2 linked regions of the Pseudovibrio sp. Tun.PSC04-5.I4 genome follow. The protein of the gene in region 1 binds, or shares a complex with, the protein of each later gene. Links are inferred from orthologs where the notes say so. Each region holds a gene or a part of one and is shown in the gene's direction. Other genes may lie near its edges. The genes, in order: nusB and rpsJ.

What was found.
Region 2: the proteins of nusB (region 1) and rpsJ are in contact, whole or in part, in a solved structure (PDB 3D3B), measured with the Escherichia coli proteins. The link is inferred for Pseudovibrio sp. Tun.PSC04-5.I4 from one-to-one orthologs.

What each region holds. Positions count from the first base shown.
Region 1 is NZ_FNLB01000006.1:1,985,672-2,002,023, reverse strand. What follows is about bases 6,213-9,160. They hold nusB (transcription antitermination factor NusB), read left to right. Parts: upstream 6,213-7,414; coding sequence 7,415-7,906; downstream 7,907-9,160. Other genes in these bases: BLS62_RS14300 (MFS transporter), read left to right, coding at 9,093-9,160; thiL (thiamine-phosphate kinase), read left to right, coding at 7,910-8,935; ribH (6,7-dimethyl-8-ribityllumazine synthase), read left to right, coding at 6,957-7,406; BLS62_RS14320 (riboflavin synthase), read left to right, coding at 6,213-6,801. Outside these bases: mmsB (3-hydroxyisobutyrate dehydrogenase), read left to right, coding at 1-58; BLS62_RS14350 (transcriptional regulator LdtR), read left to right, coding at 214-726; BLS62_RS14345 (L,D-transpeptidase family protein), read left to right, coding at 1,242-2,585; BLS62_RS14340 (DUF6898 family protein), read left to right, coding at 2,753-2,938; glyA (serine hydroxymethyltransferase), read left to right, coding at 3,125-4,438; transcriptional regulator NrdR, read left to right, coding at 4,508-4,993; bifunctional diaminohydroxyphosphoribosylaminopyrimidine deaminase/5-amino-6-(5-phosphoribosylamino)uracil reductase RibD, read left to right, coding at 5,032-6,177; more of BLS62_RS14320, read left to right, coding at 6,178-6,212; more of BLS62_RS14300, read left to right, coding at 9,161-10,310; BLS62_RS14295 (sodium-translocating pyrophosphatase), read left to right, coding at 10,491-12,620; BLS62_RS14290 (acyl-CoA thioesterase), read right to left, coding at 12,674-13,090; outer membrane protein assembly factor BamE, read right to left, coding at 13,258-13,695; BLS62_RS14280 (ubiquinol-cytochrome C chaperone family protein), read left to right, coding at 13,823-14,389; BLS62_RS14275 (DUF177 domain-containing protein), read left to right, coding at 14,376-14,954; phosphate acyltransferase PlsX, read left to right, coding at 15,116-16,168; BLS62_RS14265 (beta-ketoacyl-ACP synthase III), read left to right, coding at 16,179-16,352. UniProt on the Escherichia coli protein: Part of the processive rRNA transcription and antitermination complex (rrnTAC). The complex forms an RNA-chaperone ring around the RNA exit tunnel of RNA polymerase (RNAP).
Region 2 is NZ_FNLB01000006.1:4,397,571-4,408,953, forward strand. Bases 1-2,786 are described here. They hold rpsJ (30S ribosomal protein S10), read left to right. Parts: upstream 1-1,132; coding sequence 1,133-1,441; downstream 1,442-2,786. Other genes in these bases: tuf (elongation factor Tu), read left to right, coding at 1-1,065; rplC (50S ribosomal protein L3), read left to right, coding at 1,463-2,179; rplD (50S ribosomal protein L4), read left to right, coding at 2,179-2,786. Outside these bases: more of rplD, read left to right, coding at 2,787-2,796; BLS62_RS25635 (50S ribosomal protein L23), read left to right, coding at 2,796-3,089; rplB (50S ribosomal protein L2), read left to right, coding at 3,104-3,937; rpsS (30S ribosomal protein S19), read left to right, coding at 3,949-4,227; rplV (50S ribosomal protein L22), read left to right, coding at 4,230-4,610; rpsC (30S ribosomal protein S3), read left to right, coding at 4,610-5,326; rplP (50S ribosomal protein L16), read left to right, coding at 5,370-5,783; rpmC (50S ribosomal protein L29), read left to right, coding at 5,808-6,008; rpsQ (30S ribosomal protein S17), read left to right, coding at 6,019-6,261; rplN (50S ribosomal protein L14), read left to right, coding at 6,321-6,689; rplX (50S ribosomal protein L24), read left to right, coding at 6,689-7,006; rplE (50S ribosomal protein L5), read left to right, coding at 6,999-7,556; rpsN (30S ribosomal protein S14), read left to right, coding at 7,590-7,895; rpsH (30S ribosomal protein S8), read left to right, coding at 7,908-8,306; rplF (50S ribosomal protein L6), read left to right, coding at 8,351-8,884; and more genes. UniProt on the Escherichia coli protein: Involved in the binding of tRNA to the ribosomes. Part of the processive rRNA transcription and antitermination complex (rrnTAC). The complex forms an RNA-chaperone ring around the RNA exit tunnel of RNA polymerase (RNAP).

The sequences.
Region 1 (16,352 bases):
TGGCGGGGAAAACCTCGACTTCTCCGGTATCATCCACTTGCTTCGGAAACCAGGGTAAACAGAAGGTTAACGGGAAGGTCTAAACGCTTGCCAGTAATTAAGAAATAATTCATCGTGTCTCTTAAGCGGTTCTTAGAAGCGGTCGCGTAAATTTGCTTCAAGTGCTGATAAAAATACGAACGCACGAAAAATATGGACATGAGGCGCAACCAGATGATCAATACAAACAGGGCTGTTGAGGTCTTGGCGCAGGAAGAAGAAACGGTAGGGCTAAAGCCTGCATACCTAGAGGCGTTGACGCTCATCGAGCGTTTGCACCGTCGTCTTCTTGACGTCATCAAGGACGAGTTTGACCGTATGGGTCGTTCAGATGTGAACAGTGTTCAGGCGCTGCTTCTGTTTAACATCGGCGATGCAGAGCTGACAGCCGGCGAACTCCGTACTCGCGGTTACTATCTTGGTTCTAACGTTTCTTACAATCTGAAGAAACTGGTTGAAACCGGATACATCAACCATGAACGTTCCCAGATGGATCGCCGCTCTGTGCGTGTGAGTCTGACTGAAAAAGGGCGTGAAATTGCTCAAATTGTTGATGAGCTTTACAGCCGTCACATTCTTTCAGTTGAGCAGGTTGGTGAACTCTCTACAGCAAGCTTTGAAGAGCTTAACCGCTCCTTGCGTCGTCTGGAGCGTTTCTGGACTGACCAGATTCTATATCGTCTCTAATTTCATTGAGCGATACTGACCTTTCTTAAAAACACCGCTTCCACCCAGAAGCGGTGTTTTTGTATGTGGACCGAGTGATAGCTGTATTAATTTCTTCTGGGGCTGGTATCTCGGCGAGATGCGGAAGCCAAGTATAGGTCAGGTGCTTGTGCGTAAGTGGTGCCGGTTGTTGCTTTCTTGCACTCATCGTGAGGGAAATTCTTCAAAGACCAACTTGAATTTCGGTGCTGAGGTCTTTGGCCATTAAACGGTCACATCGGATGGAGATGAGAACCTCCAATTATTCGGGCTTGTTTTGCCGTTGGGGCTAAATTGCAAGGTCTGTCAATTCTGATTTATTCAGAGGACGGATCACTTTCTTTAATTCACCAACAGATGTTACTCCCCGTTTTATGGCAGATGTCTTGCGAGTTGGACCAGATAATGCCATGAATATTTTCCATGTTAAGCTTCTTTTAACCAAGTTTGCATGGAATCTAATAGGGATGATTGATTGCCAGGAGATATAATAGGTGATGGTGCCTCTTCTTAACCGCAGAAAAATTGCTCTTGCTCTGATTGTGAGCACCGGCCTTTCTGCAGGTCTGTTGTCTGCGCAGGCACAGGTTCAGGCCCCCGCCGGGTTGTTGTCCTATGGCGGAGCTATTCAGCAAAGTTCCAGCCAACCAGCTCCTGTTGTTGTTGAGCAACCGATCCTTGGGCAGGGCACAGAGTGGGCGGATACCTTTGATGAGGGGGTTTCCTCATTGGAGCAGATCGACTTTGTTGCTCCGATTATTTCTGAGCAGACTGGCCAGTATATGATCGATGCAATTCTCGATTATGAGCGTATCTCGCTGAATGGTGGCTGGCCGGAAGTTTCAACCAAAAAAGCTTTGCGCATTGGCATGCGTGTCCCTGCAATTCAGGCATTGCGCCAGCGTTTGATTGCATCTGGTGATATGGCGCAGCAGGCAGGCGTGTCGGATGTATTCGACAGCTATGTTGGTTCTGCTGTGCGCCGTTTTCAGTTGCGTCATGGTTTGACACCGGACGGTATTGTTGGTCGCTCCTCTGTGATTGCGATGAATGTGCCGGTTGAGGTGCGCTTGCAACAACTGCGGACCAATCTGGAGCGCGTGACTGCGTTGGCCAAGGAGGTTGGCGATACGTATGTGAACGTGAATATTCCGGCAGCTCGTATTGAGGTTGTTGAGAATGGTCGTGTCCGCTCCCGTCACACAGCTGTGGTGGGTAAGAAGGACCGTCAATCTCCGATCCTGAGCTCTGCGATTTACGAAGTGAACTTCAATCCATACTGGACTGTGCCTGTTTCTATCATTCGTAAGGATCTGATCCCGCGGATGCTGGAGGATCCTCAGTACCTTTCCAAGAATAACATCCGGATTTTCGACTGGTACGGCAAAGAAAAGCAATGGCAGGAGATTGACTGGAATACGGACGAAGCTACGAAGTTCCGCTTTACTCAGGAGCCTGGGGAAGGCAATTCCATGGGCAGTATCCGTATCAATTTCAACAACACGCATCAGGTGTACTTGCACGATACGCCGGAGCAATCGTTGTTTGGTAAGGGCTACCGTTTTCATTCATCAGGCTGTGTGCGGGTTCAAAACGTGCGCGAACTGGTGACGTGGTTACTCGGATCTACCACCAAAGACTGGAACCGTAGCCGTGTGGATGCGACCATTAATTCTGGTGAGCGGATTGATGTGAAGATGAAAAGCCGTGTGCCACTGCAGATGTCCTATATTACAGCTTGGGCGCTTAGCGATGGCTTGGTCCATTTTCGCGATGATATTTACGACAAGGACGGTCTTTACCAAGAGGGTGTAGATCCGATAGCTCAAGCGACGCAGTAGCAAGCAGGTTCCCGTCTTCGAGATATAAAAGGCCGTTAGGGACTGATTGCCCTAGCGGCCTTCTTCTTTGGGGATGTAATTGCAACTGCCCCTGTCATTGCGCCTGCGAACTGCTAAATATGCTGATGTTAATTGGCGAAGGTTGTGAGAGCGGGACGGGGAGTCAAATGTCGAAGCTGGGGCAGGTGTTTTTTGAAGGTCGGGTGATTGGGAATCTGGTTCGCATGACGGCTATATGCGCGCAAAGTGGTGTTGAGGTGTTTGTTGTTGGGCCTCGTAATGCAAGTGAAACTCATCTGAAGCAGTTGGCTATGAAAAAGCTTGAGCGTAAATTACAACTCAAGGCTGTTTAATTTATAAAATTTGGGTGATCACCTAAACACTATTGATCAATTTGAGATAACATCCCTTGGTTCGATAACCCCTATATGCTAATGGGCTAACCACCCGAAAACATACTCTAACGGGTTTTTGTTGCGAATTTTCCTCGTGAAAGTTTCGTAAGTTTCGTTGCTCCAACCGTGTGATGAGGTCAACCTATGTCCGTATCGGATAGTTCAATCACGACGCCGCTCTACCCAGAGTTCTTTACAGGTAGCCTGGCGTCTGGTGACCCAGATCTTCTTGAGGCAATCAACAAAGAACTAACTCGTCAGCAGAACGAGATAGAGCTGATCGCTTCAGAAAACATTGTGTCTCGCGCTGTGCTTGAAGCACAGGGCTCCGTCCTGACCAACAAATATGCAGAGGGTTATCCCGGCCGCCGCTACTACGGTGGTTGTGAACACGTCGACGTTGTTGAACGCCTCGCACTTGCCCGTGCTAAAGAGTTGTTCGGCTGTGAGTTTGCCAATGTGCAGGCAAACTCAGGCTCACAGGCCAACCAGTCTGTGCTGCTTGCGCTGGTAAAACCAGGTGATACCCTTTTGGGCATGAGCCTTGATGCAGGTGGTCACCTGACTCATGGTGCGCGCCCTAACATGTCCGGTAAATGGTTCAACGCTGTTCACTACGGCCTGAACACAGACACCGGCTACATCAACATGGATCAGGTTGCAGAACTTGCTCGTGAGCATCAGCCAAAGATCATCATCGCTGGTGGGTCTGCTTACTCTCGTGAGATTGATTTTGCTGCGTTCCGCGCAATTGCTGACGAAGTAGGTGCCTACCTTTGGGTTGATATGGCTCACTTTGCTGGTCTTGTTGCTGGTGGTCATCACCCAAGCCCGTTCCCGCATGCACATGTTGCAACGTCCACCACCCACAAGACCCTTCGTGGTCCTCGTGGCGGTCTGGTTCTGACCAACGATGCTGACATTGCGAAAAAGATTAACTCCGCGATCTTCCCAGGTCTGCAGGGTGGTCCTTTGATGCATGTGATTGCGGCTAAAGCTGTTGCCTTCGGTGAAGCGCTTCGCCCTGAGTTTAAGACTTACGGCAAAGACGTGATCGAGAACGCACAGGTTCTGGCTCAGACACTGCGTGAGGGTGGTTTGGATATCGTTTCTAACGGTACCGACACACATCTGATGCTGGTTGATCTGCGTCCTATGAACCTGACCGGTAAAGATGCCGAGATTTCTCTGGGCCGTGCAAACATCACCTGTAACAAGAATGGTGTTCCGCTCGATCCTCAGAAACCTACCATTACTTCCGGTATTCGTCTTGGTACGCCAGCAGGTACGACCCGCGGCTTTGGCCCTGAAGAATTCCGTGAAATTGGTAAGTTGATTACCGAGGTTCTGGAAGGTCTGCGTAAGACAAACTCCGTTGAAGGCAACGAAGCTGTGGAAGCACAGGTCAAAGAAAAGGTACTGGCACTCACTGCCCGGTTCCCAATCTATCAAAACTGATTTAAACGAGAAGAGTCGCCGGATACCCATTCGGCGGTTCTTCAATGATTTGCTAAGGAGGCAGGCGAGATGCGTTGTCCGTATTGCGGGGGTGATGACACCCAGGTGAAGGATTCGCGCCCAACCGAGGATAATACTTCTATCCGTCGGCGCAGAGTCTGCCAGACATGTGGTGGTCGCTTTACCACCTTTGAGCGTGTTCAGCTGCGTGAGCTGACTGTTATTAAGCGCAATGGTCGCCGGGTTCCTTTTGATCGCGAGAAGCTGATGCGGTCCGTTTTGATCGCGACTCGCAAACGTCCAGTTGAGCCAGAACGTATAGAGCGTATGGTGAGCGGGTTGGTTCGTCAGCTGGAAAGCTCTGGCGAAAGTGATGTTGTGGCAGAAGATGTTGGGCACTTGGTCATGGAAGGGCTGAAAACCCTTGACGATGTGGCTTATGTGCGGTTCGCTTCCGTTTATAAAAATTTCCGCGAAGCTAAAGATTTTGAAGCGCTGCTGGATGAGTTGAGTGATGCGGACGATGATCCGTTAATGATGCCTCCACGGATCTAAACTCTGGCTTTGCTATTAGTCGTATTCAGGGGGATGCTTTGTCGGGTCACAAAGCGCTAAATGCTGACGAGCTTGCTGAGCACGAACGCTTTATGGCGGCTGCAATCAGCTATGGAATTCGCGCAAAAGGGCAGACGTGGCCCAATCCTCCTGTTGGTGCGCTTCTCACTAAAGATTTTGGGAATGGACCTGTGGTTGTTGGGCAGGGGGCAACTCTGCCTCCGGGCGGCTCACACGCTGAAGTTCTTGCCATCATCGATGCCGGTGAACACGCTAAGGGTGCGACGGCCTATGTAACGCTGGAGCCTTGTGCGCATTATGGCCGGACTGGTCCTTGCGCCCGCGCCCTTGTTGCTGCCGGTGTTTCCCGCGTGATCTATGGTGCTGCTGATCCTAACCCCGCCGTTGCCGGACGTGGCAAGCGGATGCTGGAAGAGGGCGGCGTTGAGGTCATTGTTGGTGTTTTGGAAAAAGAATGCCAGCAAGCTGTTCGGGGGCACATCTGCCGTGTGCTGAAGGATCGCCCTTTTGTTCAGTTGAAAATGGCTGTTTCTAAAGACGGGTACATTGGCAAGCGCGGTGCGGGTCAAGTTTCCATCTCAGGTGCGTTGTCGCGCCAACTGGTTCATGCCATGCGTTCTCAGATGGATGCGATCGTGGTGGGTATCGGAACCGTTCTGGAAGATGATCCGGAACTGAGTTGCCGGTTGCCGGGTCTTGAAGGCCGATCTCCTCAACCTGTTGTGTTTGATAGTTTGGCGCGTATGCCTCTGAAATCCAATCTGGTGCAGAGTGCAGGACATAATTCGCTTTGGGTTGTGGTGGGTGAACATGCGCCCGATCACCGCGTTAGTGCGCTTGAACGGGAAGGCGTGACGGTTATCATCAATGATTGCCTTCGAAATGGTAAGGTGTGTCTTGATAAAGCACTGGAAGCGCTCTACATGCACGGTCTCTCTCAGATTATGGTGGAGGGCGGTGCCGAGCTTGCGCACGGTTTGCTTCAGCAAGATCTGGTTGATGAGCTTATGATTTTTCAAGGAACCACAGACATTGGTTCCGATGGTATTCAACCTTTCGGGTTTGAAGGCCTTGCAAGTTTACAAGACGGTTATAACAAGCAGATGCTTCGCTATGTTGGCGAGGATTTGCTGTGGCGGTATACGCCAAAAGAGAGGTTCTAGGTGTTTACTGGCATCGTTAGTGACGTTGGAACAATCCTTGAGCTGGAGCAGATTGCTGCAGGTCAAAGGACAAAAATTGGCAGTGTCTATGATCCAGACGGGATCGAGATTGGTGCCTCTATTGCGTGTTCTGGCGTGTGCCATACCGTTGTTGCCAAAGGGCGCGACGGTGATCAGGCATGGTTTAGCGTTGAATCTGCGGCGGAAACGCTGGCATTGACGACTGTTGCCAACTGGAAAGTGGGCAAACGGCTTAACCTTGAACGCTCGTTGGCAATGGGAGCCGAGCTTGGCGGCCATCTGGTGCTTGGTCATGTGGATGGCAAAGCCACCATTGTTGAATGCACACGGCACCCCGAGAGCCTTTATCTGAAGTTTGAATGTGCCCCTGAATTTGCACGGTTTATTCCCAAGAAGGGATCCGTTGCATTGGATGGAACCTCTTTGACTGTGAATGAGGCAGAGGGAAACACGTTTTCCGTGTTCTTGATCCCACATACGTTAGAGGTGACCACGTGGTCCGACAGGGCCGCTGGGGACGAGGTTAATTTGGAGGTAGACATGATGGCACGATACGTTGCGCGTCTTGCCGAATTTCCAAGCCTTGCGGAAATCGCAAAATAACTTTATAGCCAAATAATTCCGTTGGAAATAACTGGACAATTTGTTTGGGGCATGGTTCCTGAGCCCACATACGCGGGTGCTGCTGTACCCGTGGCTTACACCGCTTATTTCTGATTGGTTCAGGTTAAACGGGCGTAGGCAGTAGGAGAATAAAAATGAGCGCGAATCCGCACATCCTTGTTATTGAAGCACGTTTTTACGAAGATTTGGCTGACGCCCTGTACGAAGGGGTTGAAGACGTGTTGGAACGGGAAGGTGCCCGGATCTCGCGTTTGTCTGTTCCAGGTGTGTTAGAAGTTCCTGTTGCGCTTTCCATGGCGTTAACTGCAATGGAAAATGGCGAAGCAGATTATGACGGTTTTGTTTTACTCGGTGTCGTAATTCGTGGTGAAACCAGCCACTACGACATCGTTTCTAACGAGTCGGCTCGTGCTATTATGGATCTGGCGATTGATGCTTGTGTTGCAGTTGGTAACGGCATCCAAACGGTTGAGAACAATGATCAGGCATGGGCTCGCGCCAGCCTTTCTAAAAAGAATAAGGGCGGCGGTGCTGCTGAGGCTTGTTTGGCTATGATACGTGTGCGCGACCGGTTCGGTGTGTAAGGTTTAGGATGACTACGGAAAACAACAAGAAAAACGGCGAAGTGAAACCCGCGAATAAACGCGGGGTCGCTCGTCTGGCTGCTGTTCAGGCCGTTTACCAGATGGAAATGACCGGCGCACGCCTAGACGATGTGCTAGCTGAGTATGAAGCTTACCGGCTTGGTCAGGATATTGATGGCGATCAGTATCGTGATGCAGACCCGGCATGGTTCCGTGATCTGGTGCAGGCTGTGTTTGAAGATCAGTTGCAGATTGATCCGCGCATTCATAGCGCGCTTTCTGAAGACTGGCCGCTGAAGCGTATAGATACAACTTTGCGGGCGATCCTGCGTGTTGGCTGTGCCGAGTTTTTGCGGAAAAAAGATGTTCCGGCCCGTGTGATCATCAATGAATACATCGATGTTGCAAAGTCCTTCTATGAAGGAGATGAATCGCGTCTGGTGAACGGTATCATGAACCGTATGGCCCGCGAACTGCGTTCTTCTGAATTTGAAGATTGATTGATGAGCGAGAAACCCGCCCCTTCCAGACTGGGAGAGTTCTCGCTTATTGAGCGCTATTTTGCGCCGCTTGCTACCAGTATAGGCGCGGCGCACTTACAAGATGATGCTGCAGTTTTTGCCCCTGACACCGGATGTGAATTGGTTGTAACCAAGGACATGCTGATGGCAGGGGTTCATTTTTTTGAAAATGACCCTCCTTTTGCCGTGGCGCAAAAAGCGCTTGGCGTTAATCTCAGTGATCTTGCTGCCAAAGGCGCGATACCTAAAGGCTATCTGCTTGGTCTTGGCCTTTCTGATGATATTGGCGAGGAGTGGATTGCAGAGTTTTGCCGTGGCTTGAAAGCTGTTCAGGATCGTTTTGGTATCGATCTTCTGGGCGGTGATACAATTTCCTGCCCCAAAGGACCGCTGCTTTCCATAACTGCTTTCGGAAATGTTCCCATTGGTGACGTGGTTCGTCGCAACACTGCTGTTGCTGGCGCCAAGCTTTATGTGACTGGGTCTATCGGGGATGCTGCGCTCGGACTGAAATTGCGATTGGATGAGGGACTTGCAGCACAAGTCGGTTTGTCTGATGCAGAGCGTGATTTTTTGCTGGATCGCTATCTTTTGCCTCAACCACGTGTGAGTGCTGCGGATGCGCTGCGGGATTATGCTGTTGCGGCCATGGATATATCTGACGGTCTGGTTGGGGACCTTGGGCATATGTGTCGGACTTCAAAGGTGCAGGCGCGGGTTATTTTGGAAGATGTACCCTATTCATCTGCTGCCTCTGCAATGATTGCCAAGAACCGAGAGTTTCTGGAAACTGCTATTTCCGGCGGGGATGATTACGAGATCCTTGCCGCTATTATGCCTGAAAATTGTACAGCTTTTGAAAATGCTCTTACCGCGACAGGTCTTGCAGTCACGCAGATTGGTGACCTTCAAACTCTGGATGCTGGGCAAGAGCAGGGCACAGTCGAATTGATCTGGCATGACGAGCCATTTATCTTGCGCGGTGCGGCTGGGTTTCGGCACTTTTAGACCTCAATAATCGATTGAAACCGCAGATTGCGACGTATTTTCATCGGGTTATTCTTATATCTCCCAAAGTTGCAGTAGATGTCATGAGCTAAGGAGTTGCTCATTACGGGAAATTGACTAGGTTGTTGGTTCCTACCTGCATTTGAAAGTACACATCATGGGAAATTCTGTTGCGGCTCCGTTTATTGATGACGGTCTGGCAAAACGTAATGCGTTGCTTTTGGCGCTCGCACAGTCTTTTGCAGGTGGTGTCCCTCCCATTATTTTTGCAACGACGTCCATTCTGGCCTCTACGCTTCTGGTTGAAGATAAGTCATTGGCGACCTTGCCGGTAACTGCGTTTGTTCTGGGAACTGCGATTGGCACTTTGCCTGCTGGCATGTTGATGCGCAGTTTTGGTCGCAGAAACGGGCTGGCTGGTGCCTTATTGTTTGGTATGGTCTTCGCGTTGGTGGCGGCATATGCCGCGTATGTTGGCAGCTTCCCAATTCTTTGCGTGTCCACAATGGGCAGCGGTTTTGTCATGGCGTTTACGCAACAGGCCCGGTTTGCAGCAGCTGATACTGCCAGTGCCGCTTTTAAGCCAAAAGCAATTTCCTGGGTTTTGACCGGCGGCATTCTTGCTGGTGTGGTTGGGCCGCAAACGGTTATTCTGACACAGGGCATGTTTGAACCGTTCCTGTTTGTGGGAACTTACCTTGCGCAGGCTGTTCTTTTGGCTATCGGCCTGTGTTTTGTCGTCTTTTTGAAAATACCAGTGCCGCCGAAGCTGGACAGAAGCCAGCGTGGACGTCCGCTCCTTGAGATTATGAAACAACGAAATTTCTTGGTTGCTGTGTCCACCGGTATGATCAGCTATTCGATTATGAACCTGATTATGACGTCGGCACCGCTTGCTATGGTTGCCTGTGGCTTGACTAATTCTGACGCTGCGCTCGGTATTCAATGGCATGTGATTGCCATGTTCGCACCAAGCTTCATAACAGGGTCTTTGATCGGCCGATTCGGCCATGGACCTGTCATTGGGGCAGGTTTTGTAATTTACGCAATTTGCGCGCTGGTTGGCCTTACGGGATTAGAGCGTTGGATTTTCTGGAGTTCCTTGGTTTTACTTGGCCTTGGTTGGAACTTTTCCTTTGTTGGAGCCTCTGCACTGCTCACACAGACTTACCGACCAGAAGAGCAAAACAGAGTCCAGTCCGTAAATGACTTCTTTGTCTTTGGTTTAGTTGCAACCGCGTCGTTTTCCTCAGGGAAATTGTTAAGTGTATTTGGCTGGGAAACTGTGAATATGATGGTGTTCCCTTTCGTCATCGTATGTCTAATTCTTGTTATGTCACTTATGTTTACTGAAAGACGCGAAGTTAAAGTTTGAATAATTCCAAGTAAATTCTGGCATTTCAACATACGTGTTTCCTTCCACTACCACGCAAAAGCAACTTGACGGATAGTGACAGGTATATACCGTCACTGTGTCCGTTAAATTACACAAGTGCAGTGCGGATTTTGCTACAAATACACACATAAGTAGCAGGGTACCCTTAGGGGAGGGAATATGACTGAACTTATCGTAACCATCACGTGTGGCCTGCTGTCTGTCGTTTATGGCATTTGGGCAATTCGCAATGTGATGGCCGCTGACACCGGGTCTGCAAAGATGCAGGAAATTGCCGGTGCTATTCAAGAGGGCGCACAGGCGTACCTCTCTCGTCAGTACACCACTGTTGCAATCGTTGGCGCTGTTATCTTTGTGATTGTTGCCTACTTGCTGGGCATCACAGTTGCCATTGGATTTATTATCGGCGCCGTTCTTTCCGGCTCCGCTGGATTTATTGGAATGCTCGTTTCAGTACGGGCAAACGTTCGCACTGCACAAGCTGCAAGCCAGAGCCTTGGGGCAGGGCTCTCCATTGCATTCCGTTCTGGCGCTATCACCGGCATGTTTGTTGCTGGTCTCGCTCTTCTGGGCGTGGCTGTTTACTACGTGATCCTCACCGGGCCATTGGGATATGATCCAACATCACGTATTGTGATTGATGCTCTTGTAGCTCTTGGGTTCGGCGCGTCTCTGATTTCCATCTTTGCTCGTCTTGGCGGCGGTATCTTTACAAAAGGTGCTGACGTTGGCGGTGACCTTGTTGGTAAGATTGAAGCTGGAATTCCTGAGGATGATCCACGCAACCCGGCTACAATTGCTGATAACGTTGGCGACAACGTTGGCGATTGTGCTGGTATGGCTGCCGATTTGTTTGAAACCTACGCTGTGACGCTTGTTGCAACCATGGTTCTGGCAGCGATCTATTTTGCAGGAACGCCTGAGCTTCAGGCGACCATGCTTTACCCAATGACGATCTGTGGTGTTTGCTCTGTTGCATCCATCATTGGCACGTTCTTTGTGCGCCTTGGGGCGTCAAACTCCATCATGGGTGCGCTCTACAAAGGCTTCATCGCAACTGCGGTTATTTCACTGATCATCCTTTATCCGCTGACCTCTTGGGTCTTTGGCGGTATGGATACTGTGCTGACCATGAGCAACGGCGTGACCTTCACCTCCATGGATTTGTTCCTGTGCGGGGCGACTGGTCTAGTGGTGACAGGTCTGATCATCTGGATCACTGAATACTACACCGGTACGAACTTCCGTCCTGTGCAGTCCATCGCGCGTGCGTCTGAAACTGGTCACGGCACCAACGTTATTCAGGGCCTTGCGATCTCCATGGAATCCACTGCATTGCCTGCTTTGGTGATCATTGGCGGCATTATCGTAACGTTCCAGCTTGCTGGTTTGTTCGGTATTGCGATTGCTGTGACAACGATGCTTGCACTTGCGGGTATGGTGGTTGCGCTTGATGCGTTCGGTCCTGTGACTGATAATGCGGGCGGCATTGCTGAAATGGCGAACCTGCCAGCTGAAGTGCGTGCCACAACTGATGCGCTGGATGCTGTTGGTAACACCACAAAGGCTGTGACCAAAGGGTATGCGATTGGGTCTGCTGGTCTTGGTGCACTGGTGCTGTTTACAGCCTACACCGAAGATCTGAAGTACTTCGTGGCGAACTCTGATCAGTTTCCATACTTCAAAGGCATGACAGCAGAATCTATCGATTTCTCACTCACCAACCCTTATGTGGTGGTCGGTCTGTTCTTCGGTGGTTTGTTGCCATTCCTGTTTGGCGGTATGGCCATGACAGCAGTTGGGCGTGCGGCCAGTGCTGTGGTTGAAGAAGTTCGGCGTCAGTTCAAAGAACAGCCTGGTATCATGAAGGGCGAAGTTCGTCCTGATTATGGCCGTGCTGTTGATATGCTGACGAAGGCTGCCATCAAGGAAATGATCATTCCTTCTATGCTGCCTGTGCTGTCTCCAATCGTCTGTTACTTTGCGATCGAAGCAATTGCTGGCAAAGCAAATGCATTCGCATCCCTTGGTGCAATGCTGCTTGGTGTGATTGTGACAGGTCTCTTTGTTGCGCTTTCTATGACCGCTGGTGGCGGTGCGTGGGATAACGCTAAAAAGTACATTGAAGACGGTCATTACGGCGGTAAAGGCTCTAGCGCTCATCAGGCGGCTATTACCGGTGATACAGTGGGTGATCCTTACAAGGATACGGCTGGTCCAGCTATTAACCCAATGATCAAGATTGCCAATATCGTTGCTCTTCTGCTTCTTGCAGTTCTGGCACACTAATTGGTTCTACTTGATCCTTAGAAAACCCCGGCGATGATCTCGCCGGGGTTTTTTTATGCGGGTTCAGGAAATAGCTTTTTGCAACTTTCTTTTACATCCTCGGGAAAAGGGCAGGATTTGCGGATTTTGCGATCCATGTGGACCCCGACAGCTTGCATGGTCGCGACTGGCTTGTCGCTGATTGCATCAAACATGGTGTGGCGAAAGCGGATGGTTTTATCCTTCACCTCTGTAATTTCGGAGCGCACGACGAGCAAATCGCCAGCCGTGACTTCGGCCAGATAATTATTTGTGATCTCCAGAGCTGCCATGCCCTTGTTACCCTCCCGCACATAAGAGGGTGTAATGCCGATATGTGCGAGCAGATGCCACGTGGCTTCGTCAAATTTGGAGGTGTACCAAGCCACGTTCATGTGGCCCATATGGTCTTCCTGATGCGGGTAGACGACCCCGCGGTATGTTTCAATCATCTCATGTCCCCAGAAGACTGCAATAAAGAACACAGTAGTGCGTGCACTCAGGCGGGTCATTAAGACTGTCGGATACCTACTGGCCGGGCAAAGAAAAAGCCGATGCCCGGAGAAGGGCATCGGCTTTTATTTTCAGACAACTTGGTTATTAGCTTGTTAAGTAGTCTTTACAGGCCAATTGATGGATTTGCTGCTCCGCGCAGGATCTGTGTTAGGAGACCATAATCAGCACCGCCGGTGCGTGTTCTTCTGCCGAGGTAATCAAAGACTTTGCCATCTTCAATGCCGTAGTCACCAACGGACTTCACATAGCCGTCTTTATCAAAGTAAACAGCGACAACACGCTGATCTACGATAGATGGAGACAAGAACGCCACGGTTTCGCTTTTTTGCGAGATATAATAGTAAGCTTCACCGTCCAGTTTGGACACGGTGGATGGACTACCAAGGACCAGTTCTACCTGTTCGCGGCTAGAGCCGACTTGAACATCTTGAATTGCATCAGGTGAAACGATCTGGCCATGAGTTAATGTCTGGGTGAAGCAGCCAGCCAAAGGCAGGCTTAAAATAGCGAGGAACGCAGTACGGCGCGCAAATGCAAACATTCCAAACATCCTGTTGGCTTGCAATATGCAGCAAAATGCAGCAAGCAAGCGGTTTAGATTAAGACTTGTGCTTATGCCATCCTCATGGCAGGGACACAAGCAACTCGATAAGCGCAAGAGAGGTGCCATGATCTTCGGCTTATTCCGACGACGCGAAGACATATCCATCCGAGCAACTTATGAGCGGATCGTCGCGCAGGCACGACTACCGGTGTTTTATGAGCGCTATGGTATACCTGATACGAGCGAAGGTCGCTTTGAGATGATCGTTTTGCACGCTTTTTGTGTTTTTCACCGGTTAAGAGGTGAGGATAAAGCGGGGCGGAAATTTGCGCAGGCTGTTTTTGATCTGTTTTTTCTGGATATGGATCAGAGCTTACGAGAGCTGGGTATCGGGGATGAAGGTGTGCGTAGGCGGGTTCGTAAAATGGTCGAATCATTCTATGGGCGGACAACAAGCTACGCAAAAGCTTTGGAAAACAGCGACAATACGGCGCTATTTGATGCCTTTGCACGAAACATCTACGCAGATAGTGGGGAACGTGTTGCGATCAACGGGCTTGTTCATTACATGCTTGATGCTGTGGAAGGGTTGGCAGCGCTGTCAACAAAAGAAATTCTCAAGGGCGACTTGAACTTTGTGGCACCACGAGCAGAACTGATAAGGGAAGACGCCAGCGATGGCCAACAGTGAATACCCATGGGCTCATCTCATTGATGTCACACGGCTTGGGAATAAAACAAGCCGGTTAAAACTGGAGCTGAATGAGGCTGAGCGGACAATTATCGCAAAAGCATATGATTTGATGGATTTGCCAGAATTTGTGGCAGATCTTGAAATTCGTCCGTGGAGACGTGATGGTCTTGCTGCGCGCGGCCACATTCATGCCTTGGCTATACAACAATGTGTGGTAACGCTTGAGCCAGTTAAATGTCAGGTGAACGAAGAATTTGACCGGACGTTTTTGCCTGCGTTAGATCCTCGGGGCCGTCGACGGACGCTGGATGATACCCTGGAAGTCGACCTGGATGTTGATGAGAGTGATCCACCGGATTATTTTTCGGGTCCACAGGTAGATTTAGGCGCAATAATTTGCGAACATTTTGCTTTGGGTTTGAGTTCGTTTCCTCGGGCTGATGGGGTTCAAATGGATGAGCAGTATGCACCGGCCCCAGAGGAAGAAAGTGAAGAAGTAGAAGAGCAGAAGCCTTCTCCCTTTGCTGCGCTGGAAGCCTTGAAAGGCAAGAGTAAATCTTAGGTTGTTGCAAAGGTATTTTTGTGAATGGGTGTTGCGGCAGGTCTAGAATTTAGTATCTTCGCGACGCGCATTTCCACCGAACCTAGGGAAAATGCTCTTAACTATACCAAGGATCGTCGTTACAAGGGCGAAACTTGATGGGACAAGGCTGAAAATTGGAAATGTCTGAAAAAATACGTATTTCTCTTGATGCTATGGGAGGGGATTACGGTGTGGAAGTGGTGTTGCCTGGGGCTGACCTGGTGTTGCAACGCTGTCCGAACATCGAGTTCCTGCTTTTCGGTGATAGTAAAATCATCGAACCAATGCTCGAGGAATACCCTCGTCTAAAGCAGGCATCCGTTGTCCATCATACTGATGTTTCGATTGGTATGGATGAAAAACCAAGTCAGGCTCTGCGCAAAGGCCGTGGCAAATCTTCCATGTGGAAGGCGATCGCTGCGGTGAAAAACTCTGAAGCGGAAGTGGTCGTTTCTGCCGGTAATACTGGTGCGCTGATGGCTATGTCCAAGTTCTGCTTGCGCACTATGTCTGGTATTGAACGTCCTGCGATCGCGGCCATGTGGCCAACTATGCGCGGTGAATCTATCGTGCTTGATGTGGGTGCAACCATTGGCGCAGATGCGCAGCAGTTGATTGATTTCGCTATTCTTGGCGGCGCAATGTGTCGCTCAGTTCATGGTGTTAAGCAGCCAACCGTTGGTCTTCTTAATATCGGCGTTGAAGAGGTTAAGGGTGTTGAGGAAGTGCGCACAGCTGGTAAAATGCTGCGTGAGCTGTCTCCTCCAAACCTCGTCTATTCCGGTTTTGTTGAGGGCGACGATATCGGTAAGGGTACTGTTGATGTTGTCGTGACCGAAGGGTTTGCTGGCAATATTGCGCTCAAAACAGCCGAGGGAACAGCAAAGCAGTTTGCTGGCTACCTGCGTGCTGCTATGAAGCGGACTCTCATGGCCAAAATAGGGTATCTTTTTGCACGGGGCGCTTTTGAGCGACTACGCGCTAAAATGGATCCACGTAAGGTTAATGGTGGTGTTTTTCTTGGGCTCAACGGCATTGTCATCAAAAGTCATGGCGGCGCAGATGCTGAAGGTTTTAGTGCAGCCATTGAACTGGCCTACGATATGGCTAAGAATGATTTGATTAAAAAGATCTCTGATGATTTGGCAAACTACCATCGTGGTCGTTTCTCAATCGCTGAAAAGAATAACTGAAGGGTTTACAGTGAAGGCACTTCGCTCTGTATTTTTAGGCTGTGGCAGTTACTTGCCGGAAAAAGCACTAAGCAACCAGCAGCTTACTGAGTTTGTTGACACTTCTGATGAGTGGATCGTTCAGCGTACTGGAATCAAAAATCGTCATATTGCTGCAGAAGGTGAGTTCACCTCGCATCTGGCA
Region 2 (11,383 bases), 2.4 Mb from region 1 along the record:
GATTTTAAAGCTTACGACGAAATCGATGGCGCTCCTGAAGAGCGTGCTCGCGGTATCACTATTTCAACAGCACACGTTGAATATGAAACCGAAGCTCGTCACTACGCACACGTTGACTGTCCAGGTCACGCCGATTATGTGAAAAACATGATCACTGGCGCGGCTCAGATGGATGGCGCGATCCTCGTAGTTAACGCTGCAGACGGCCCAATGCCACAGACACGTGAGCACATCTTGCTCGCTCGTCAGGTTGGTGTGCCGGCTCTGGTGGTCTTCATGAATAAAGTTGACCAGGTTGATGACGAAGAACTGCTTGAACTCGTAGACATGGAAGTGCGTGAGCTGCTTTCTTCCTACGAATACCCAGGCGACGATATTCCAATCGTTGCAGGTTCTGCACTTGCTGCTCTTGAAGAACGCGACGACGCGATCGGCAAAGACAAAATTGTAGAGCTGATGGCTGCAGTTGATGCGTACATCCCAACTCCTGAGCGTCCACGCGATTTGCCATTCCTTCTGCCTATCGAAGACGTGTTCTCAATTTCCGGCCGTGGTACTGTTGTTACCGGTCGTGTCGAGCGCGGTATCGTTAAAGTCGGCGAAGAAGTTGAAATCGTTGGTGTTAAAGACACAGCTAAAACTACCGTTACTGGTGTTGAAATGTTCCGCAAGCTGCTCGATCAGGGTGAAGCTGGCGATAACATTGGCGCATTGATCCGCGGTGTTTCTCGTGAAGAAGTTGAACGTGGCCAGGTGCTTTGTAAGCCAGGTTCGGTTAACCCACACACGAAGTTTAAAGCTGAGGCTTACATTCTCACCAAGGAAGAGGGTGGACGTCATACTCCATTCTTCACCAACTACCGTCCGCAGTTCTACTTCCGTACGACTGATGTGACTGGTGTAGTTTCTCTGCCAGATGGCATTGAAATGGTGATGCCTGGTGATAACGTTTCAGTTTCGGTTGAACTTATCGTACCAATCGCTATGGAAGATGGTCTGCGCTTCGCTATCCGCGAAGGCGGTCGTACCGTCGGCGCTGGCGTCGTAGCTGAAATTATCGAATAGAGTTGAGTTTGGGCTGCGGTTCCTCACAGTGTTGAATCGCAGTTGCCTTGCTCAGTAGGGATTAGTCATGAACGGTCAGAATATACGGATCCGCCTGAAGGCGTTTGATCATCGTGTTCTTGACGCTTCCACTAAGGAAATCGTGAACACGGCGAAACGGACCGGCGCACAAGTGCGTGGTCCCGTTCCGTTGCCGACGCGGATTGAGAAGTACACAGTACTTCGCGGACCGCATGTTGATAAAAAAAGCCGTGATCAGTTTGAAATGCGCACTCATAAGCGTCTTTTGGACATCGTCGATCCAACACCACAGACAGTAGATGCTTTGATGAAGCTCGACCTGGCTGCTGGCGTTGACGTCGAGATCAAGCTTTAAGTGCGGCGAGGGGACACAGTGATGCGTTCTGGAGTGATCGCACAGAAGGTGGGTATGACCCGCATCTATAACGCGGCAGGCGAACATGTGCCCGTTACAGTGCTACGTCTAGATAACTGTCAAGTTATCGCTCACCGGACGGCAGATAAGAACGGCTACACAGCGCTTCAGTTGGGCGTTGGTGCAGCAAAAGTAAAAAATACGGATCGCGCTATGCGCGGCCACTTCGCGGTAGCGAAGGTGGAACCAAAGCGTAAGCTTGCCGAGTTCCGTGTTACAGAAGACAACCTCATTGAAGTCGGTGCTGAGCTTACAGCTGATCACTTCCTCAATGGCCAGTTTGTTGATGTGACCGGCACTTCTATCGGTAAGGGCTTTGCCGGTGCTATGAAGCGTCATAACTTTGGGGGCATGCGTGCTTCTCATGGTGTGTCTGTTTCTCACCGTGCGCACGGTTCTACAGGTCAGTGTCAAGATCCAGGTAAAGTGTTCAAAGGCAAGAAGATGGCCGGACACATGGGTAGCGAGCGCGTTACCACTCAGAACCTTAAAGTGGTTCGGACCGACGTTGAACGTGGTCTGATCATGGTTGAAGGTTCTGTGCCTGGCTCTAAAGGCGGTTGGATCCTTGTTCGTGATGCAATCAAGAAGTCTCTGCCAGAGAACGTACCTATGCCAGGTGCTTTCCGTCAGAACTCTGCTGTTGCAGCGGCTGAAGCCGGTAAGGAAGGTGAGTGATGGAACTCGAGGTTAAATCCCTCGGCGGTAACGCAGCGGGTTCGATCACAGTGTCTGATGAGATCTTTGGTCTCGAGCCACGTGTCGACCTTATCCAGCGCGTCGTTCGCTGGCAGCTTGCAAAGCGCCAGGCTGGTACACATAAAACTCTGGGTCGTTCAGAAGTTAATGGTACCACTAAAAAATTCGTACGCCAGAAAGGTTCTGGCGGCGCACGTCACGGTAACCGTAAAGCACCTCAGTTCCGTGGTGGTGGTAAAGCATTTGGTCCAGTAGTGCGCGAGCACGCTCACGATCTTCCTAAGAAGGTTCGTGCACTGGGTCTTAAGCATGCCCTGTCTGCAAAAGCAGCTTCCGGCAACCTTTTCGTTGTTGAAGATGCCAAAGCGGCAGAAGCCAAGACCAAAGCTCTTAAGGAGCAACTTGGTATTCTTGGTTTGACCAATGTGTTGTTCGTGGACGGTTCTGAAGTGGACGCAAACTTCGGTTTGGCCACTCGTAACATTCCACTCGTAGATGTACTGCCAATTCAGGGCATTAACGTGTATGACATTCTTCGTCGTGACACGTTGGTTCTGACCAAAGCGGCAGTTGCAGCTTTGGAGGAGCGCTTCTAATGAGCAAGCTCGTTCACTACGACAAAATCGTATCGCCGGTGATCACCGAGAAAGCGACTTTTGCTTCTGAAGAGAACAAGGTTGTATTCAAGGTTGCTATCACTGCAACTAAACCGGAAATCAAGGCAGCTGTTGAAGCACTGTTCGGCGTTAAGGTGAAGTCTGTAAACACACTTATCCGCAAGGGTAAAGTTAAGCGTTTCAAAGGCATCACTGGTCGTCAGAATAACTTCAAAAGGGCTGTGGTCACACTGGAAGATGGTCAGTCCATCGATGTGACGACCGGTCTCTGAGGTAGGTAGGACAAATGGCACTTAAGACATTTAATCCGACATCTCCTGGCCGTCGTCAACTCGTCCAGGTAGATCGTTCTGATCTTTGGAAAGGCAAACCAGTCAAGAAATTGACTGAGGGTCTTTCAAAGTCCGGTGGTCGTAACAACCACGGTCGTAAGACTGCGAACAACATCGGTGGTGGGCATAAGCGCACCTACCGTATGATCGACTTCAAGCGTCGTAAATTCGACGTTGTCGGTACTGTTGAACGTTTGGAATACGATCCTAACCGTACCGCGTTCATCGCCCTCATCACGTATGATGACGGTGAGCAGGCTTACATTCTTGCACCACAGCGTCTTGCTGCTGGCGATAAGATTGTGGCTGGTGAGGCTGTCGATGTTAAGCCAGGCAACGCTATGCCTTTGGCTTCTATCCCAGTCGGTACAATCGTGCACAACATCGAGTTGAAGCCAGGTAAGGGTGCACAGTTTGCACGTTCTGCTGGTGCTTACGCTCAGATTGTTGGCCGCGATGCGGGTTACACAGTAATCCGTCTGCTTTCCGGTGAACAGCGCCGTGTGCTCGGCACCTGTATGGCAACCGTTGGTGCGGTTTCCAATCAGGACCACTCGAACATCAACCTTGGTAAGGCTGGTCGTTCGCGTTGGTTGGGCCGTCGCCCACATGTTCGCGGTGTTGCTATGAACCCTGTCGATCACCCTCATGGTGGTGGTGAAGGTCGTACATCAGGCGGACGTCATCCGGTTACCCCTTGGGGTAAACCGACCAAAGGCAAACGCACACGCAGTAACAAGTCCAGCGATAAGTTTATCGTTCGGTCTCGTCACGCGCGTAAGAAGTAGAGGAACGGATCGTGGCACGTTCGATCTGGAAAGGGCCGTTCATCGACGGTTACCTCCTGAAGAAAGCGGAAAAGGTTCGTGAATCCGGCCGGAATGAGGTCATTAAGACCTGGAGCCGTCGTTCTACCGTTCTGCCGCACTTTGTGGGGTTGACTTTTGGCGTATATAACGGTCAAAAGCACATTCCTGTTTTGATCAGTGAAGACATGGTTGGTCACAAGCTGGGTGAATTTTCACCTACTCGTACCTACTACGGTCATGGTGCTGACAAAAAGTCAAAGAGGAAGTAAAGATGGGCAAGCAGAAGCGTGAGCGGACGCTCGCCGACAGCGAGGCGAAGGCAGTATGCCGGATGCTGCGGGTTTCCCCGCAGAAACTAAACCTCGTTGCTGCATCGATCCGCGGTAAGAAGGTTGGCGCAGCTCTTGCTGATCTTACCTTCTCCCGTAAGCGCATTTCAGACGATGTTAAGAAAGCCTTAATGTCTGCGATTGCGAATGCGGAAAACAATCACGAACTCGACGTCGACAATCTTGTCGTCGCCGAGGCCTTCGTTGGAAAGGCGCTTGTAATGAAGCGTTTCCAACCACGGGCTCGTGGTCGCGTTGGACGGATTCAGAAACCGTATTCCAACCTGACTATCGTTGTTCGGGAAGTTGAGGAGACTGCCTGATGGGACAGAAGATTAATCCAATTGGCTTCCGCCTTGGTATTAACCGGACCTGGGATTCTCGTTGGTTTGCTGGCAAGAACGAATACGGCGATCTTCTTCATGAAGATTTTCGCATCCGCGAATACCTGCTTAAAGAACTTAAGCAGGCAGCCGTTTCCAAGGTCGTCATTGAACGTCCGCACAAGAAGTGCCGTGTAACTATTCACTCTGGTCGTCCAGGTGTTGTTATCGGTAAAAAAGGTGCTGACATCGAACGACTTCGCAAGAAGTTGTCCGAGTTGACGGATTCGGAAGTTCACCTCAACATTGTTGAAGTGCGCAAACCGGAAACTGATGCAGCGCTTGTTGCAGCATCTATCGCTCAGCAGCTCGAACGTCGTGTTGCTTTCCGTCGTGCCATGAAGCGTTCAGTTCAATCTGCAATGCGTCTTGGCGCCCAGGGCATCCGCATTAACTGCGGTGGTCGTCTTGGTGGTGCGGAAATCGCGCGTATCGAATGGTACCGTGAAGGTCGTGTTCCTTTGCACACTCTTCGTGCAGACATCGACTACGGTACTGCTACTGCACACACTGCTTACGGCACGTGTGGCGTCAAAGTCTGGATCTTCAAGGGCGAAATTCTTGAACATGATCCAATGGCTTCTGAACGTCGTGCGACCGAAGGTGGTGGCAAGAGCGAACGCCAAGGTGGCGGTCGGCGTGAGCGCGCTGCGTAAGCAGCGCCTTCACACGGCTTAACTATTAAAGCGAGAGAAAACGATGCTGCAACCAAAGCGTACTAAGTTCCGCAAGCAGCACAAGGGCCGCATCCATGGCAATGCCAAGGGTGGTACGGACCTCAATTTTGGATCCTTTGGCCTGAAGGCCTTGGAACCAGAGCGGGTAACCGCTCGTCAAATTGAGGCGGCCCGTCGTGCGATGACCCGTTACATGAAACGTGCGGGTCGTGTGTGGATTAGAATATTCCCGGATGTTCCTGTATCCTCCAAGCCGGCTGAAGTCCGGATGGGTAAGGGTAAAGGTGCTCCTGAGTACTGGGCGTGCCGGGTTAAACCTGGTCGCATCATGTTCGAAATGGACGGTGTGTCTGAAGAAATTGCTCGTGAAGCAATGCGTCTGGCCGCTTCTAAGCTCCCGATTAAGTGCCGGTTCGTCCAGCGCGTCGGCGAGTAATCGGACAGTCGAAAGGAAACAGCCATGAAGGCTAGCGACGTACGAGCAAAGACCTCAGACGAGCTTGCGGTAAACTTGGAAGAACTGAAAAAAGAACAGTTCAACTTTCGTTTCCAAAAAGCAACAGGTCAGCTCGAAAACACCGCTCGTGTCCGTCAGGTACGCCGGGACATCGCGCGGGTTCAGACAATATTGCGCGATAAGCGCATGTCTGACAACGCATAAGGAGCAAGTGGTGCCAAAGCGTATTTTGCGGGGCGTCGTTGTTGGCGATGCGAACGAAATGACAATCACGGTTAAGGTAGAGCGTCGCTTTACCCATCCGTTATTGAAAAAAGTTGTGCGCCGTACGAAGAAGTATCGTGCACACGATCAAAATAATTCTTACAAGGTTGGTGATCTCGTTCAGATTGAAGAATGTGCTCCAATCTCTAAGAATAAGAAATGGACCGTTGTTTCCTCGGAAGCAGCGAGCTAGTGAACGCATCCAGAGCTTCTAATTATTTAGGACTCTGAGAAAGAACAAGGCGACGAGTCATGATTCAGATGCAAACAAACCTCGACGTAGCCGATAATTCCGGCGCACGTCGTGTCATGTGCATCAAAGTGCTCGGCGGCTCCAAACGGAAGTATGCTGGCGTTGGCGACATTATTGTCGTCTCCGTCAAAGAAGCAATTCCGCGGGGCCGTGTAAAAAAGGGCGACGTGATGAAAGCGGTCGTCGTGCGCACGGCTAAAGACGTCCGTCGCGCCGACGGCAGTGTGATCCGTTTCGACAGCAATGCTGCCGTACTGATCAACAATAACAAAGAACCGATCGGAACACGTATTTTTGGTCCAGTTCCTCGTGAACTGCGTGCTAAGAATCACATGAAGATCATTTCGCTTGCGCCGGAGGTGCTCTGATGCCCGCGAAGATCAAAAAGGGCGACAAAGTCGTCGTTATTGCCGGTCGTGACAAAGGAAAGTCTGGGGAAGTTATCCAGATGTTTCCGTCCGAAAACCGCGCTGTCGTGCGTGGCGTAAATATGGTGCGTAAGCATCAACGCCAGACCCAGCAGAGCGAGGGCGGAATCATCGCAAAGGAAGCTCCTATTCAGCTTTCCAACATTGCCATTGCTGATCCTAAGGATGGCAAACCGACCCGCGTCGGTTTCACGACTAATGAAGCAGGCGTCACAGTACGTGTCGCCAAGCGTTCAGGAGACGTGATTGATGGCTGACGCTACCTTTACTCCACGGCTTAAAGCGCACTACAAAGATGTAGTGCGTGGACAGCTTCAGGAGAAGTTTAACTACACCAACCCAATGATGATTCCTTCGATCGAAAAGATCGTTTTGAACATGGGTGTTGGTGAAGCTGTTGCTGATAGTAAGAAAGTTCGGATCGCTTCTGAAGATCTTAGCTTGATTGCTGGTCAAAAGGCGGTTATTACCCGTGCTAGAAAGTCTATCGCGACCTTTAAGGTTCGTGAAGATATGCCTCTGGGTACTAAGGTTACACTTCGTCGTAATCAGATGTTCGAATTCATGGATCGTTTGATCACAATCGCGCTTCCGCGTGTACGTGATTTCCGCGGCCTGAATCCGAAAAGCTTTGACGGACGTGGCAACTACGCCTTGGGACTGAAAGAACACATTGTTTTCCCTGAAATTGACTACGATAAAGTAGATCAAATGTGGGGCATGGACATTGTCGTTTGCACCAACGCAAAAACTGATGACGAAGCGCGTGAACTGCTGCGCGCGTTCAACTTCCCGTTCCGCAAATAAAAGCGGTATACGGGAAAGGAACGAGGACAGACGATGGCGAAGAAAAGCGCGGTCGAGAAAAATAAGCGGCGTATAGCTCTTGTAAGCAAGTTTGCTGCAAAGCGCGCTGCCCTGAAGGCGACGGCTAAAGACGAAAGTCTTTCTCTTGAGGAACGGTTCACTGCACGGCTCCAGCTTGCTAAGCTGCCGCGCAATTCCGCACCTACAAGGGTACGTAACCGGTGTGAAATCACTGGGCGCCCACGCGGTTATTACCGCAAGCTTAAGATGTCGCGTATTGCGCTTCGTGAGTTGGGTTCCATGGGCAAGATCCCGGGTCTCGTAAAGTCGAGCTGGTAAGGAGTTACTGCTATGTCAATTTCCGATCCAGTCGGTGATATGCTTACGCGCATTCGTAATGCGCAGATGCGTCGCAAATCTAAAGTAAGCACACCTGCTTCTAAGTTACGCGCACGCATTTTGGACGTTTTGGCCTCGGAAGGTTATATCCGTGGTTACACTGCCGTTGATTTCGGTGGTGGTAAGTCCGAAATTGAAATTGAACTGAAGTACTTTGACGGTGCACCAGTGATACGCACGATTGAGCGTGTATCTAAGCCTGGTCGTCGTGTATACTCTTCAGTCAAGAACATTCCACACGTGGCCAATGGCCTCGGTGTTTCTATTCTGTCCACACCTCAGGGTGTTATGGCGGATCATGATGCACGTGATAAAAACGTTGGTGGTGAAGTACTCTGCCGCATCTTCTGATGCGGCAGAGTCCGATTGAGTAAACTAACAGACAGGTTGATCCTATGTCTCGAATTGGCAAAAAGCCAGTCCCCGTGCCAAGCGGGGTAACGGCAACGATCAACGGCCAGAATGTTATCGTAAAAGGCCCGAAGGGGGAGCTCTCCTTCGTGGTCCACGATATTGTTTCGGTCGAAATGACGGATGATGGTATCCGTCTTGATCCGCGCAACCAGACTAAAGCTGCGCGTTCCATGTGGGGTATGTCCCGCACCATGGTCGCAAACCTTATCACTGGTGTAACCTCCGGCTTCGTAAAGCAGCTGGCGATTACCGGTGTTGGTTATCGTGCACAAGTTCAAGGTAAAACCCTTAATCTCGCTCTCGGTTTCTCTCATGATGTCAAATTTGACATTCCTGAGGGTGTTGAGATCAAATGTCCGAAGCCGACAGAAATTGTCATCAACGGCATTGATAAGCAGCAGATAGGGCAGGTAGCCGCGAACATTCGTGAATATCGCCCACCTGAGCCATACAAAGGCAAGGGTATTCGTTATGCGGACGAATTCATCGTTCGTAAAGAAGGCAAGAAGAAGTAACGGTACGGACCATGGCGAATGGAAATTCTTTCGAACGTCGTCGCGCCCGTGTGCGCCGTTCGGTCAAAAAGGTAGCGAATGGTCGTTTACGACTATCCGTCTTCCGCTCATCCAAGCAAATTTACGCTCAGATCATCGACGACGCCAAGGGTGTTACCCTTGCATCTGCGTCTACGATTGAAAAAGACGTAAATGTAGCAAACGGCGGCAACAAAGATGCTGCTGTTGCTGTAGGCAAGCTGATTGCTGAACGCGCTATTGCTGCGGGTATCAAAGAAGTCGTGTTTGATCGCGGTGGTTATATCTATCATGGCCGTGTTCAGGCTTTGGCAGATGCTGCCCGTGAAGGCGGTCTGAGCTTCTGATCAGCGCCTTTTGGTGCTCCTAAATAACGGGAAACATTATTATGGCGAGACAGGATAACCGGGATCGTGAAGAGCGCGACAGCGAATTTGTCGATAAGCTTGTTCACATCAACCGCGTCGCTAAAGTTGTCAAGGGTGGTCGTCGTTTCGGCTTCGCTGCTCTTGTAGTAGTTGGTGATCAAAAAGGCCGCGTTGGCTTTGGTCACGGTAAGGCTCGTGAAGTGCCAGAAGCCATCCGCAAAGCGACTGAAGCCGCTAAGCGTACTATGGTTCGTGTGCCACTTCGTGAAGGCCGTACACTCCATCACGATGTTGAAGGTCAGCATGGCGCCGGGAAAGTTGTGCTTCGCGCAGCTCCTGCAGGTACTGGTATTATTGCCGGTGGTCCTATGCGTGCTGTGTTCGAAACGCTCGGTGTTCAGGATGTTGTTGCGAAGTCCCTCGGAACTTCCAACCCATACAACATGGTGCGTGCGACTTTTGACGCACTGAAAAAAGAAGACAGCCCGCGTTCTGTTGCAGCACGTCGTGGTCTCAAGGTTTCATCCTTGCAGGCACGTCGTCGTGACAAAGACGATGCGGCACCAGTAAAGGCTGAGGCGTAAGCCTCACAGCTTTTGCTGGCTGGAGAACAAGGGTTAGTGTCATGGCTAATACTGAACAGACCGTAACGGTCGAACAGATCGGTAGCCCGCTTCGCCGTCCTGCTGATCAGCGTGCAACGCTGATTGGTTTGGGTTTGAACAAGATGCATCGTCGTCGTACTCTGAAGGATACTCCAGAAGTACGCGGCATGATCCGTAAGGTTCAGCATCTGGTTCGCGTCGTAGACGAAGCATAGCGAACCGGGAGAACTATCATGAAACTCAACGAACTCCGGGATAACCCGGGTGCTGTTAAGGACCGTACACGCGTAGGACGCGGCATCGGTTCTGGCAAGGGAAAGACTGGCGGCCGTGGTGTCAAAGGTCAAAAATCCCGTTCGGGTGTTGCCATTAAGGGTTTTGAGGGCGGGCAGATGCCATTGCATCGTCGTCTTCCAAAGCGCGGCTTCACCAACATTTTTGCTAAGGACCTGAATATCGTGTCCTTGGGACGTGTTCAGACAGCGATTGAAGCCGGTAAGCTTGATGCTTCCGCAACAGTTACTGTTGAAACACTTAAAGCAGCCGGCATTGTTCGCCGCGTTCTGGATGGCGTTCGCCTCCTGTCCGACGGTGAACTGAAGACTGCTGTGAACTTCGAGATTGCTGGTGCTTCCAAAACTGCTGTTGAAGCAGTTGAGAAAGTAGGCGGCAAGGTCGTCATCAAGGAAGGCAAGGCTTAACAGCCTTGCTTTTTTTTGGGGTGTATCCAAACTGACCGGAGCGCGGGATGGCTTCTGCTGCCGAGCAACTTGCTTCAAACTTAAACTTTTCTGCCTTTGCAAAGGCTGAGGAACTGAAGAAGCGGATCTGGTTCACGCTAGGCGCGCTTTTGGTTTACCGATTCGGTACCTATATCCCTCTGCCTGGAATTAATCCTGACGCGCTTGCTCAGGCCTTCGGAAACGTACAGACTGGCATTGTTGGTCTGTTCAATATGTTCTCCGGTGGTGCTGTCGAGCGTATGGCTATTTTTGCCCTCGGCATTATGCCATATATTTCTGCGTCGATTATTATTCAGCTTATGACTTCTGTTGTTCCTTCGTTGGAACAACTGAAGAAAGAGGGTGAACAGGGCCGGAAAAAAATCAACCAGTACACTCGTTTTGGTACAGTGATTTTGGCTACTTTCCAGGCATACGGTATTTCCGTAGGTTTGGAATCTGGCGCGAACATTGTTATCGATCCGGGCTGGTTCTTCCGTATTGCTACTGTTCTTACTCTTGTTGGTGGTACAATGTTCCTGATGTGGCTGGGTGAGCAAATCACCTCACGCGGCATTGGTAACGGCATTTCCCTAATTATTTTCGCCGGTATTGTTGCTGGTCTTCCCTCTGCTATTGCTTCTACATTGGAGCTCGGTCGTCAGGGTGCACTAGCTACGCCAATCATTCTGTTGGTCATTGTGCTTTCAGTTGTGATTATTGGTGTCATTGTATTTATGGAACGTGCACAGCGCAGGTTGCTGATTCAGTATCCTCGTCGCCAAC